One region of the Cellulomonas wangleii genome, then DNA from elsewhere that is predicted to be linked to it. Evidence: riboswitches for the same ligand, from Rfam matches in the RefSeq annotation. Region 1 holds a riboswitch; the other holds the start of a gene.
What was found. Region 1 has a riboswitch for S-adenosylmethionine ahead of KG103_RS15025 (rhodanese-like domain-containing protein). Riboswitches for the same ligand answer to the same signal wherever they lie in the genome.

Region 1 (5,837 bases):
CGCGCCCCTGCGAGCCGGCGAGCACCACGACGATCCCGACGAGGCTCATCACGCACGCCGTCAGCAGGAACGCGCCGGCCGCGAGGCGGGTCGGCTCCTCGCGGGTGGCGTGGGTCCGGGTCTGGTCGGCGTCGAGCGGCCAGAGGAACGACCAGCTCCACGCGGAGGACACGGTCGCCACGGTGGCCCACCCGACCAGCAGCGCGGTGACGATGGTGGCGTCCGGCACCGCGCGCACCGTGACGACAGCCGCGACGACGCCGACGGCCGACGAGACGGCCAGCCGCGTCGCCGGGGTGACGTCCCCTCGCGCGATGTCCTCGGTCACGTCCTCATCCAACCGCCCGAGCTGCTGGGCGGCACGTGCAGCCGGCTCACCCCGCACCACCGCCGGCCGACCCCTCGCGCCGCGTCCGCCGGGGGAGACGGGGCTGTTGCGATCCCAGGACCGGCGCTACTGTGGCCCGCATGTCCTCCGTCCGGGTGTGTTGTCGCTGAGCTGACGACCCCGCGCGCCTGCGGCTCCGCCCTCGCTGCGCACCCCGTTCGACCTCGAGGACCTCCCCGTGGCTCAGCCCGTTCTCGCGCATGTCCGTGCGACCACCGTCCGTGCGACCTCCGCCCGACCGTCGTCCGCCCGCGCCGCATCCACCGCCACCGCACCTGCCCGGGCCGCGGCGGCACCCGCCTCGCCCGTGCCCGCCCCACCCGTCGCCGCCTCGGACACCGGCGCGTCGCAGGTCCGTCGCGTCCCGGCCGTCGAGGTCGCGCCGACCGTGCCCGACCGGGAGGTCGCGGAGTTCCTGCTCGACGCCGACTCGCTCGACCCGACGACGCTCGCGCTCGCGGCCGCGCGGGCCGACGTCGTGCGCGTCGTCCACTCCGCCGCGGTGCCGACCCCGTCCGCCGTCCGTGCGCTCGTCGAGGTGCTGGAGGACGAGGTGCGCGCGGTCGGCCGTGACCGCGGTGACGTGCGGGTCGTCCTCGAGGTCGAGGCCGTCGTCGCGGCCGACGCCGCGGACGCCGCCCGTCGCCGGGCCGCCGTCGCCTACGCGGAGGCCTTCGCGGCGCTGACCTGGTCCCCGTCGGCGACGTGGTTGGTGGCGCCCCCGGAGGTCCTGGTCGCGGACGCGGCGGCGCTGGCGGCCCGTACGGGTGTCGACGCGGTCGCGCTCGCCCTGGTGGGGGACTCGCGCCGGAGCGCCGCGACGCTCGCCGCCCTCGCCGCGCGCTGACCGCCCGGCCCGGCCCGGCTCGTCGAGGTCCCCTCCGGGATGCGCGCAGGCGCCCGCGTTCCTAGCGTGGCCTGACCGGACGGGCGCCCGCCCGACGGTGGACGGAGGCGAGATGACCACCACACCGCAGGGCCAGGACCTGCCGGGGACGACCGGCAGCACCCCGTGGTCGGGCAGCACCCCGACGCCCGGCCCCTCGCTGACGCCCGGCCACAGCCCGGAGCCCGAGGACGGCCCGACGCGCGACGAGGCCCTGGCCAAGGTCCGCGAGCTGCTGGGGGACCACCACCTGGCCATGCTGACGACGCAGGACGCGTCCGGCGCGCTCGTCAGCCGGCCGATGGGGGTCCAGGACACCGAGTTCGACGGGGACCTGTGGTTCTTCACGACCCTCGACAGCCACAAGGTCGCGGAGATCCGGGCGGGCTCGCCCGCCAACGCCGCGTTCTCCGGGTCGTCGTCGTGGCTGTCGATCTCCGGCACGGCGGACGTGGTAAAGGACCAGGCCCGCATCGACGAGCTGTGGAACCCCGTGGCGGCGGCGTGGTTCCCCGACGGACCGACGACCCCCGAGCTGTGCCTCGTGCGGCTGCGGGCCGAGACGGCCGAGTACTGGGACAGCCCGGGCGGGCGTCTGGCGACCGTGCTCAGCCTCGTGAAGGCCAAGGTCACGGGCACGGCGTACGACGGCGGCGAGAACGCGACCGTCGACCTGTGAGCCGGCGACGGTCTCCCGGTTCCTCCCGGTTCGTCCTCCTGGTGGACGCCCCTGACGGCGGCCGGGCCCGCTGCGCTACGGTCCCGGCCATGCGATCTCGACGGCGTCTCGCGCTCCCCGTCCTGCTGCTGCTCACTGTGGCCGCGTGCTCCGAGGGCACGACCCCCGAGCCGGAGCCGAGCGCGTCGGCGAGCGACGGGCAGATCGCTGCCCCGACCGTCCCGGGGCGCGGTCAGACGGAGCTGCCGACCGTGGAGGAGCAGCAGGAGGCGCTGGCCTCCGCCGGCGAGTCCACGGAGGCGTTCGCGGCCCCGCTCGACGCGGGCGAGAGCGAGGTCGGCCAGGTGGCCGACGTGCCGGCGGGCCCGTACCTGCTCCGCGTCGTGTGCACGTCGTCGGACGGCGGCCCGGTCACCGTCACCGTCGCCGCCGCCGCCGACGGTACCGAGCTCACGTCGTACCAGGCGCCGTGCGTCCCGGTCTTCCAGGGCGGGTCGACGATGGCGGACAGCGACCCGTTCGAGGTCCCGGCCGGTGCCGTGGACGTCGGCGTGACGGCGGCGGCGGACTCCGTCGTCGCGGTCGGCCTGGTCGCCGCGGGCTGAGCCGACCGGGCTGAGCGAACCGGACCGAGCCCGCGCGGCGCGGGCCGGCGGCGTCCGCGCGGGTCAGTCCGGCAGCGTCGCCAGCGCCTGCGCGAGGTCCTCCCGCAGGTCCTCGACGTCCTCCAGCCCGACCGACAGCCGCACGGTGGCCTCGCCGATGCCCACCGCGGCACGGCCCGCCGGGCCGAGCCGGCGGTGCGTCGTCGTCGCGGGGTGCGTGACGATCGACTTGGCGTCGCCCAGGTTGTTGGAGATGTCGACGACGCGCAGCGCGTCGAGGAACCCGAACGTCGCCTTCTTCGCGACGTCGGGCGTCGCACCCGCCGGGACGGCGAGGTCGAGGGTGACGACCGTCCCGCCTCCGGTCTGCTGGGCGCGGGCCAGCGCGTGCTGCGGGTGCGAGGGCAGGAACGGGTAGCGCACCTGCGCGACCCCCGGCTGCTGCTCCAGCCAGCCGGCGAGGTCCAGCGCGGACGCGGCCTGGTGGCGGACGCGCAGGCTGAGCGTCTCCAGGCCCTTGAGCAGCACCCAGGCGTTGAAGGGCGACAGCGACGGGCCGGTGTTGCGCAGCAGCGTCTGCACCGGGCCGCGCACGTACTCCTCCGAGCCGAGGATCGCGCCGCCGAGCACCCGCCCCTGACCGTCGATGTGCTTCGTGGCGGAGTAGACCACCACGTCGGCGCCGTGCTCCAGCGGGCGGGAGAAGACCGGCGTCGCGAAGACGTTGTCGACGACGACGGTCGCCCCGGCCGCGTGCGCCAGGCGGCTGACGGCAGCGATGTCGACGAGGTCCTGCATCGGGTTCGACGGCGTCTCGAAGAACACGACGTCCGCGGGCGTCGCGAGGGCCTGCTCCCACTGCTCGGGCACGTGGCCGTCGACGTAGTCGGTCCGCACGCCCCACTTCGCGAGGATCTCGTCGAGGATGACCACCGAGGAGCCGAACAGCGCCCGCGCCGCCACGACCCGGGAGCCGGACCGGACGAGCGCGGCGAGCGCCGTGAAGACGGCGGACATCCCCGTGGCCGTCGCGTAGCACGCCTCCGCGCCCTCGAGCAGCCGCAGCCGCTCCTCGAACGTCGCGACGGTCGGGTTGCCGTAGCGCGAGTACAGGAACCGGTCGACCTCGCCCGCGAACCCGGCCTCGGCCTGCGCGGCGGTGGCGTAGGTGTAGCCCTGCGTGAGGAACACGGCCTCCGACATCTCGCCGAACCCGCTGCGCACCAGCCCGCCGCGCACGGCGAGGGTGTCGGGGCGCAGGGTCTCGCGGTCGAGGCGGTGGTCGTCCCAGTCGCCCGGGCCGGGCGGCAGGTCGGGCGGCAGGTCGGGCGTGCTCACGGCTGGAGCCACGGCAGGCCGGCGGCACGCCAGCCCGTGTGCCCGCGGTGGCCGTCGGGGCCGGTCGGGCCCTCGAAGCCCTCCAGGACGTTGTACGCCGGGCCGTAGCCCGCGGCCGTCGCCGCCTGCGCGGCGCCGATCGACCGCTGCCCCGACCGGCACAGGAACACGACGGGGCGCTCGTCGCCCGGCGCGACGCCCGCCGTCGAGAGCTGGTCGAGGAACGCGGCGTTCGGCCGCCCCGAGGGGTAGGAGACCCACTCCACCAGCGCCGCCTGGCGGCCGAGGCCGCGCAGGTCCGGCACGCCGACGTAGCGCCACTCGGCGTCCGTGCGGACGTCGACGAGGACGGCGTCGTCGCGCTCGGCGAGCAGGTCCCAGGCCTCGGTGGGGGTGAGGTCCCCGGCGTACCCGGGTGCGGGACGTGGCTGCACGGTCATGGTCCTCCCATCGTCTCTGGCGGTAGCACCCTCGGCCACGGTCGCCCGTGCGGGTTGCTGCGGCGTCGTCGAGCCAGATCTCTCGGCCGCTCTGGATGGTCGCCGCGATGCTACGCCAGGGTGCGTCGCCACCGGCAGGGCGTCTCACGCACGCCCCGCCGCGGTGCGACGGGGCCGCGGGCCGTGCCAGGGTGGTGCGCGATGGACGCCCCCGAGGACCTCGTGCTGCGACCCGTGACCCCTGATGACGTGCCGGCGCTGACGCGCCTGCTGCATGACGCGTACGCGGACCTCGCCGCGCGCGGCCTGAACTTCACGGGTGCCACCCAGGACGAGGCGACGACCGCCCGGCGCAGTCTCGGTGTGGGCGCCTCGTGGGTGCTGGTCGACGCGGCCGGCGGCCTCGCGGGCACCATCACCGCGACCAGCCCTCCTGGCCGCGGCATCAAGGCGCTCACCGACCTGGCGCTCGAGCCGGACCGCGTCTGGCTCAACCAGCTCGCCGTCCGTCCGGACCTGCGGGCGCGAGGGCTGGCGACGTACCTGTGGGGCGTGCTGCGCGAGTGGTCCCTCGCGCGCGGCATGCGGTCGGTGGGCCTGGACACGGCGGAGCCCGCTGCGCCGCTGCGCGCGATGTACCGGCGGTGGGGCTTCGTCGACGCCGACGTCGTGCAGTGGCCCGGCAAGACGTACCGCAGCGTGGTGATGCTGCACAGCCTGGAGCGCGCGCCGCGAGGTACGGACGGTGAGACGGCGCGTCTCGCATCCTGAGAGCGGCGGCGTGCTGCCGTTGACATGCCCGCGCCGGGCGGCCGATCCTCGACACAGGTCATGAGCGCCAGCGACAAGCCCCGGCTCGCTGGCCGGCAACCCTCCTCCGCGGTGGGGTGCCCCGGGTGACGACCTGGCCGCGCGCCGTTCGGCGCCGGCAAGCGCGGGGCCCTCGGCGGTCCCCGGACCGTTCCGGAGGAGCACCATGACCACGATCACCGAGCTGTTCGCGTGTGCCGACGAGGCGTCGGGCACCGCGGCCCCCGGACCGCGCAGCGGGGACGCGCCGCTGCTGCCGGTCGTCGGCGCGTCGACCACCGTCCCGCTCGTCGACGGCACCAGCCGCACCTACGCCAACCTCGACTGCGCCGCCAGCGCCCCCGCGCTGGAGTCCGTGGGCGCGCGCGTCGCCGAGGTGCTGCCGCTGTACGCCTCGGTGCACCGCGGCGCGGGTTACCTGTCGCAGGTCTCGACCGCGCTCTACGAGACGTCCCGGCAGTCGATCGCCCGCTTCGTGGGGGCCCGCGAGGACGACGTCGCGATCATCACGCGCAACACCACCGACTCGCTCAACCTGCTCGCCGGCGTCGTGCCGCACGGCGAGGCCGTGCTCGTCCTCGACGTCGAGCACCACGCCAACCTGCTGCCGTGGGTGCAGCACAGCGGGGGCGGGCAGTCCGGGACGGGGCGCGTCGCGACCGTCCTGCCGGTGCAGCCGACGGTCGCGGCC
Region 2 (5,837 bases), 420 kb from region 1:
AGCAGCTCGCCGGATCCGTCGGCGCCGCACCGGCCAACCGCGCCACCGAGCTGTTCGCGTACCTCGGCACGCAGGTGTGGCAGCCGGGTGGGCTCGACCCGGCGCTCGAGGCGCTGTACGGGCGGTTCATCGCCGACAGGGAGTCGTTGGTGGGGGTGCACACCGCGTTCGAGCAGCAGCTGGACCAGCTCACCACCGAGTACGAGTCCGCACTGGCGACGTTCGAGGGCCGTCAGATGGAGCAGGTCAGGGCCACGATGGAGCTCGACGCGGACACCGACGAGCTCGCGCAGTACCGCGCGACGATCGAGGAGGAGGAGGCGCGCCTCGCGTCGTTGCCCGCCTCCCAGCGCGCGCGGTCGCTCCTGTCGTGGACGTGGCGCGACGGCACCGCCCTGCCGCAGGCGCCCGCCGACGAGCTCCTGGCCGATGCGCGCGCCCTGCTCGCCCGGGACGAGGCGGAGCTCGTCGCCCGCACGGAGGCGCTGCGGGCCACCGGTGAGGAGATCCTCGCGGAGCAGACGCGGATCACGACGGTGCGGGTCGAGCTCGAGGCGCTGCTCGGGCAGCTCGTCCCGGGGTGATCGTCGGCCGGGACGTCCCCGGCACCACCGGACGACGCCGCCCCGGGGCCAGGGGCGCGGCGCCGTCCGGCGACCACCTCAGGCCTCGAGACCCGGAGGCAGCGCGATCTCGTACCCCATGCCGCTCAGCGCCGTGGCGTCGTCCGCGGCGTCGATGGTGCTGCCGGGCAGCAGCACGTCGGACAGGACCCGCCCGGTCGCGTCTGCGTGGTGGATCGCCGTGACCCCCCGCCCCGGTACTGGTAGGCCAGCACGAGCACCCAGTCGACCGGCGCGGCGTCGGGCCGGCGCCCGTGCCGCAGCGGCGGGTCCAGGTGGTAGAGCGTCGCCGTGTGCGGCGGGATCGGCCGCCCGTCGCCGGCGCCCTCCTCGGGCTGCAGCGAGGCCACCCGCCATGCCACCGTGCGCCCGGGACGTCGCTGCAGCGTCCGCAGGCACGGTGTCCGCTTCTCGCGTGACGCCACGGCGACGTACCGGTCCCCCACGCGTACCACCCCGAGGTCGTCGTGCACCCACACGGTCGGGTCGTCGGTGCGCAGGTGGGCGACGAACGGTGCGTGGTCGTGCAGCCACCAGGTCGCGGTGGCACCGGAGGCGTGCTCGAGGCCGATGCGGTGCGGCCCCACGACCGCGAGCCGCCAGGGCGTCCCGGAGGCGGCGACGGCGCGGGCGACGAGCTCCGGCTGGACGACGTGGCCCGGTGAGATGGACACGCACACCACGTGGGTGGGGGGATCGAGAGCGAGGTCGGACACGGGTTCTCCCGGAGGTCGAGCGTCTTCCCGTGCCGGCGGCGCGGGCGGATCTTCCTCCGGGGGCACCGTGCGCTCTGCGCGGTTGCCAGTCGGCCTGCCGGAGGGCTTGTGGCCGAGCTTCGTGATCGGGGCCCACGGTAGCGGCAAGGGCTGACATCACCGGCCCGTCGGGGAGATCCAGACCGTCGTCACCAGCTGACGGCCCGGCTCCCTCAGGCTGCGCCCGGGCCACCGCCCACCGCGCGCACGGCCAGGTCGGCCAGGCCGTCGGCGTCGAGGCCAGGCCACCCGTGCAGCTTCTGCCGCCACTCGGCGGGCACAGCCGCGGCGCCGTGCGCGGCTCCGGCGAGCGCGCCGGCGATCGCCGCGACCGTGTCGGTGTCGCGTCCCCCGCGCACGGCGCGCTCCAGGACGTCGACGAGGTCCGCGCCGTGGTGCAGGGCCGACCAGGCACCCTGCAGCGCCTGCACCACCCACCCGTTCTTGGCGAAGTCCGCCGGCTGCGACTCCTCCGCCTCGGCGATGACGGCCGCCCACCGCGCACGCCGGTCGGCCGGGAGCCACGCGAGCTGCGCGGTCAGGTCGACGACGCCCTCGCGCACCGCGTGCCGCACGGCCAGCGACCACAGCACGCACGCGTCCCCGGCGTCGGGGTCACCGTGCGTGAGGTCGGAGACGGCGCGCGCGGCGGCCGCGAGCGCGTCCTCCCGACCGTCACCGAGGTACCCGAGCGCGACGGGGCCGGTGCGCATGAGCGTGCCGTTGCCGCCCGCGTGGCGGGGATTGGCGGCGTAGTGCTCCGCGGCCTGCCGACGGGCCGCTGCGGCGGTGGGCTCCGGCAGGGCGTCGAGCAGGGTGCTGGTCTGCACCCCGATGTCCGTGGCGGTCAGCGCCCACTGCGACCACGCCGCGACGATGCGGTCGAGGCACGCCTCGTCGTCGAGCGAGCCGCCGTCGGCCAGCACCTGCGCGATCGGCACAGCCATGGACGTGTCGTCGGTCCACTCCCCCGGCTCCCAGTCGAAGCTGCCGCCCCCGGCCATGTGGACAGGCTGGTCGTCGGGCAGCGGCGGACCGAACTCGTAGCCGGCGCCCAGGGCGTCGCCCGCGGCGGAGCCGAGCAGGGCGCCGATGGCGCGGTCGGTCTGGGCAGGGGTGAGGGGCATGGGACCTCCGGGGGCGGGGACAGCGGGTGCCCGAGGGTGCCACGAGGCACCGACATCGCTGGTCGGAGGGCCTGCGCGTCACCCGTCGGCGGTTGCCCCGGCGGGTGGGCCGGCGAGCAGCTGCCGGACGCGCGCGTACTTCGCCACCAGGCGCGCACGGGTCGCCTCGTCCAGCGCCGCCAGCCGCGCGGGGTCGGTGTTGTCCGCCAGGTCGGCGGTCTTGACGGCCACGGCGAGCGGGTCACGCTTCACGCGTGCGACGTAGTCCTCCATGGCCTCGCCGGCGACCTTGCTGACGGCGACGACGGCCGCGACGACGTCGTCCGGGATGCCGGCGGCGCGCAGGTCGTCGGGGGTGACGTCGGTGTCCTCGACCACGTCGTGCAGCCACGCGGCGGCGACCACCCGCTCGTCGCCGCCAGCGGCCGCCGCGTGCGCGGCCACGCGCGCCGGGTGCCCGATGTAGGGCGCACCGGCCTTGTCGGTCTGGCCACGGTGGGCGTCGGTCGCGATCCGGCGGGCCGTGGCGATGAGGTCGGTCACGGCGCGCCGTCCGGGGCGGGGTCGGGGGCGGGATCCGGCGCGGGATCCGGACCAGGTGCGCCCGCGGCGGGACGGTCGACGGTGAGGCTCGTCGCCAGCGCGCGGACGGCCTGCTCCAACGCGGCCACGTGCGGCTCGCCCGTGGTGGTGCCGGTGAGCACCGCCAGCCAGATCGAGTCCGGGACGGGTGCGGCCACCTGGACGGTGTGCTGCTCGCCGCCGGTGACGGTCTGCTCGGAGCGCGTCGCCAGGAGCCCGGGACCCAGGCCCGTGGCGACGGGCTCCCCCGCCCGCAGCACGAGCCGCGCGAGGTCGAGGTCGGCCCGGACCGGCGCGGTGCGCAGCCAGGTCAGGCTCATGGTCGAGACGTCGGGCTCGTCGTGCTGCTCCGGGGTGACGTCCGTCGGCAGGTGCAGGAACGTCGCGAGCGCACCGCTGGCGGCGCTCGCCCGCGCGACGCCGTGCAGCAGGTACCCCAGGCCGCCGCGGCGGCGGTCGTCCAGCGCCGCCCACAGCGGGGTCCGCGCGACGAGCGCGAGCAGGTCGTCGCCGAGCGAGGCCGAGTCCCCGCGCAGCGTCTGCCAGCCGGCGGGCGCCTGCAGCGTGAAGGCGAACGGCGGGCGCGCAGGCGTCCCGGCGCGACGTCCCGGGGGTGCGGCTGCGGTGCTCACAAGCCGCGAGCCTAGCGAGGGACGGCGGCGCGAACGGGGCGAAACACCTCACCCTCGGGACGACGCCCACGACACGGGTCGAACCAGTATGTTTCGGGCAGCCACCGACGACCCGGAGGGACGCCCGATGACCGCCGTCGACGCGGCCGAGCAGCGCGTGCAGGAGCTGCAGGCCCTGCTCGCCGCCGTGCGTGCCGCCCGCGCGCGCGTGCCCTCGCTGCGGCGCGCGACCGGGACGGTCGGCGCACCCGGGAGCTGGACGGGCACCGCCGCGCACCGGCTGCACCACGACGAGCTGGTGCCCCTGACCGACCAGCTGACTCATGGCCTGGACCGGGCTGAGCAGGCCGTGCTGGACGACCTGCAGCAGGCCCGGCGCGCGCTCACCCGCGCGGAGGACGAGCAGGAGGCCGCCGAGCGGAGGCCCGCGTCGTGACCCGGGTGGTGGAGGTCAGCGCGGACGCGGTCGCGGGTGTGCGCTCGGACGTCGCGGCGGTGCGGGAGTCGCTGGACGCGGACTGGGGATCGCTGCGGTCGCGGGCGCTGGCGCTCGGGGTGCGCACCTCGGGGTTCGACGACGTGCTGGGCGCCCGTGACCGGCTGGGCACCCACGTGCTGCCCGTGGTCGACCGGCACCTGGACCGGGCCCGGGCGCTGGAGCAGCTGCGGTACGGGTCGATGGGCGGACCGCTGCCCGTGCTCGACGTCGACCCCGCACCCCTCGCGGTGCCGTTCACCTCCTCCCCGATCGGCGACGGCGGCACGACCCTGACCTGGGCGGCGACCTCCCAGGCCGAGGTCGAGGCCGACGAGCAGCAGGCCCAGGAGTCCCGCGGGATCGGCGACTGGTTCGCCGACCGGTGGGACGACGCCTCCGACGCCGCGGCCGACGGCACCCAGTGGGTCGCCGACAAGGCCGGGCAGGCCTGGGAGGCCGTCACCGACGCCGGGGCGGCCATCGGCGACTGGTGGGAGCGCACCACCGCCGACCTCGGCACGTGGATCGACACCCACCTGGACGGGGTCCGCGAGTTCATCGGCCGACACGTGGCGGTCTTCCGGTTCCTGGCCGACGCCCTGCGGATCGTCGGGTGGATCCTGGTGGCCGTCGGGGTCGTGCTGTCCGTCGCGCTGGCGATCATCGGCGCCATGGGCGGCACCGCCGCCGGCGCGGTCTTCGGGTTCGGCGTCGGCGCTGTGCCCGGCGGAGCGGCCGGCGCCGTGGCCGGGCTGTCCCTCGGCCTGAAGGTCCTCGGCGTGGGGTTCACCCTGGTGTCGGTCGGGGACTTCCTCGACGTGGCCGCCGACTGGGGCGAAGGAAAGATCGACGGGCAGGAGCTGGTCAAGCGCGGGTCCATCGAGCTCGGCCTCGCCGTCACGTCGCTGATCGGCGTGGGGGTCGTCGGCAAGGTCCTGCAGAAGGCCCTCGCGCACCTGCCCGCGTCGTGGCGGCGGCGGATCGACGACTGGCTGACCCCCGCTGACGGTCGCACTCCGGCCGGCAAGCCCTCCGCATGGGTCGGCCCGGACGGGCTTCGCCTCTCGGCCGACGAGGTGGCCGCGGTCGACGACCTCATGCGCAAGGCCGCGCGCGCGGAGCCGGACATCACCGACCCGCTCCAGCGCATGGTCGGGCAGGTCGACGGCGCGACCATGCCTGGGTTGGAGTACCGCCTGAAGGGCTCGGACTCGCTGTACCGCAAGATCGCGACGGACCTCATGGACGACGCGCCGCCCCGGGACGTCGCAGGCGCCCTCGCCCGGATCAAGGACGCGGTCCGCTACACCGCCCAGATCCCTGATGCCGACTTCGCCAGCGGGGTCGAGCGTGTGACGAGGGACCTGCGCGCGGAAGGGTTCACGCCCGTGTCGTGGAAGAACACCTTCGGTCAGCCGGGCTACCAGGGCATCAACAGCGCGTGGCGGTCCCCCGACGGACAGGTCTTCGAGCTCCAGTTCCACACCCCGACGAGCTTCGATGTGAAGATGCGGAGCCACGAGCTCTACGAACAGATTCGACTGCCCAACATCAGCCCGCAGGAACGGGCCCGGCTCGAGGCGGAGTCGCAACGCGTGTTCGCCACCGTACCGACGCCACCCGGCGCACCCTCGATCCCA

Region 2: another riboswitch for S-adenosylmethionine. It lies ahead of KG103_RS16870 (hypothetical protein); the one in region 1 lies ahead of KG103_RS15025 (rhodanese-like domain-containing protein).

Annotation. Positions count from the first base shown of each region.
Region 1 is NZ_CP074405.1:3,258,360-3,264,196, reverse strand. It holds gene KG103_RS15050 (DUF1345 domain-containing protein) at 1-328, opposite strand, end outside; gene KG103_RS15045 (hypothetical protein) at 696-1,235, shown strand; gene KG103_RS15040 (pyridoxamine 5'-phosphate oxidase family protein) at 1,348-1,953, shown strand; gene KG103_RS15035 (hypothetical protein) at 2,043-2,558, shown strand; gene KG103_RS15030 (O-succinylhomoserine sulfhydrylase) at 2,622-3,869, opposite strand; gene KG103_RS15025 (rhodanese-like domain-containing protein) at 3,893-4,336, opposite strand; SAM riboswitch class I at 4,341-4,438, opposite strand; gene KG103_RS15020 (GNAT family N-acetyltransferase) at 4,538-5,107, shown strand; SAM riboswitch class IV at 5,164-5,277, shown strand; gene KG103_RS15015 (aminotransferase class V-fold PLP-dependent enzyme) at 5,313-5,837, shown strand, end outside.
Region 2 is NZ_CP074405.1:3,679,052-3,684,888, forward strand. It holds gene KG103_RS16865 (hypothetical protein) at 1-584, shown strand, start outside; gene KG103_RS16870 (hypothetical protein) at 710-1,339, opposite strand; SAM riboswitch class IV at 1,354-1,466, opposite strand; gene KG103_RS16875 (ADP-ribosylglycohydrolase family protein) at 1,552-2,505, opposite strand; gene KG103_RS18945 (HD domain-containing protein) at 2,584-3,048, opposite strand; gene KG103_RS18950 (hypothetical protein) at 3,045-3,719, opposite strand; gene KG103_RS18955 (hypothetical protein) at 3,847-4,155, shown strand; gene KG103_RS16885 (hypothetical protein) at 4,152-5,837, shown strand, end outside.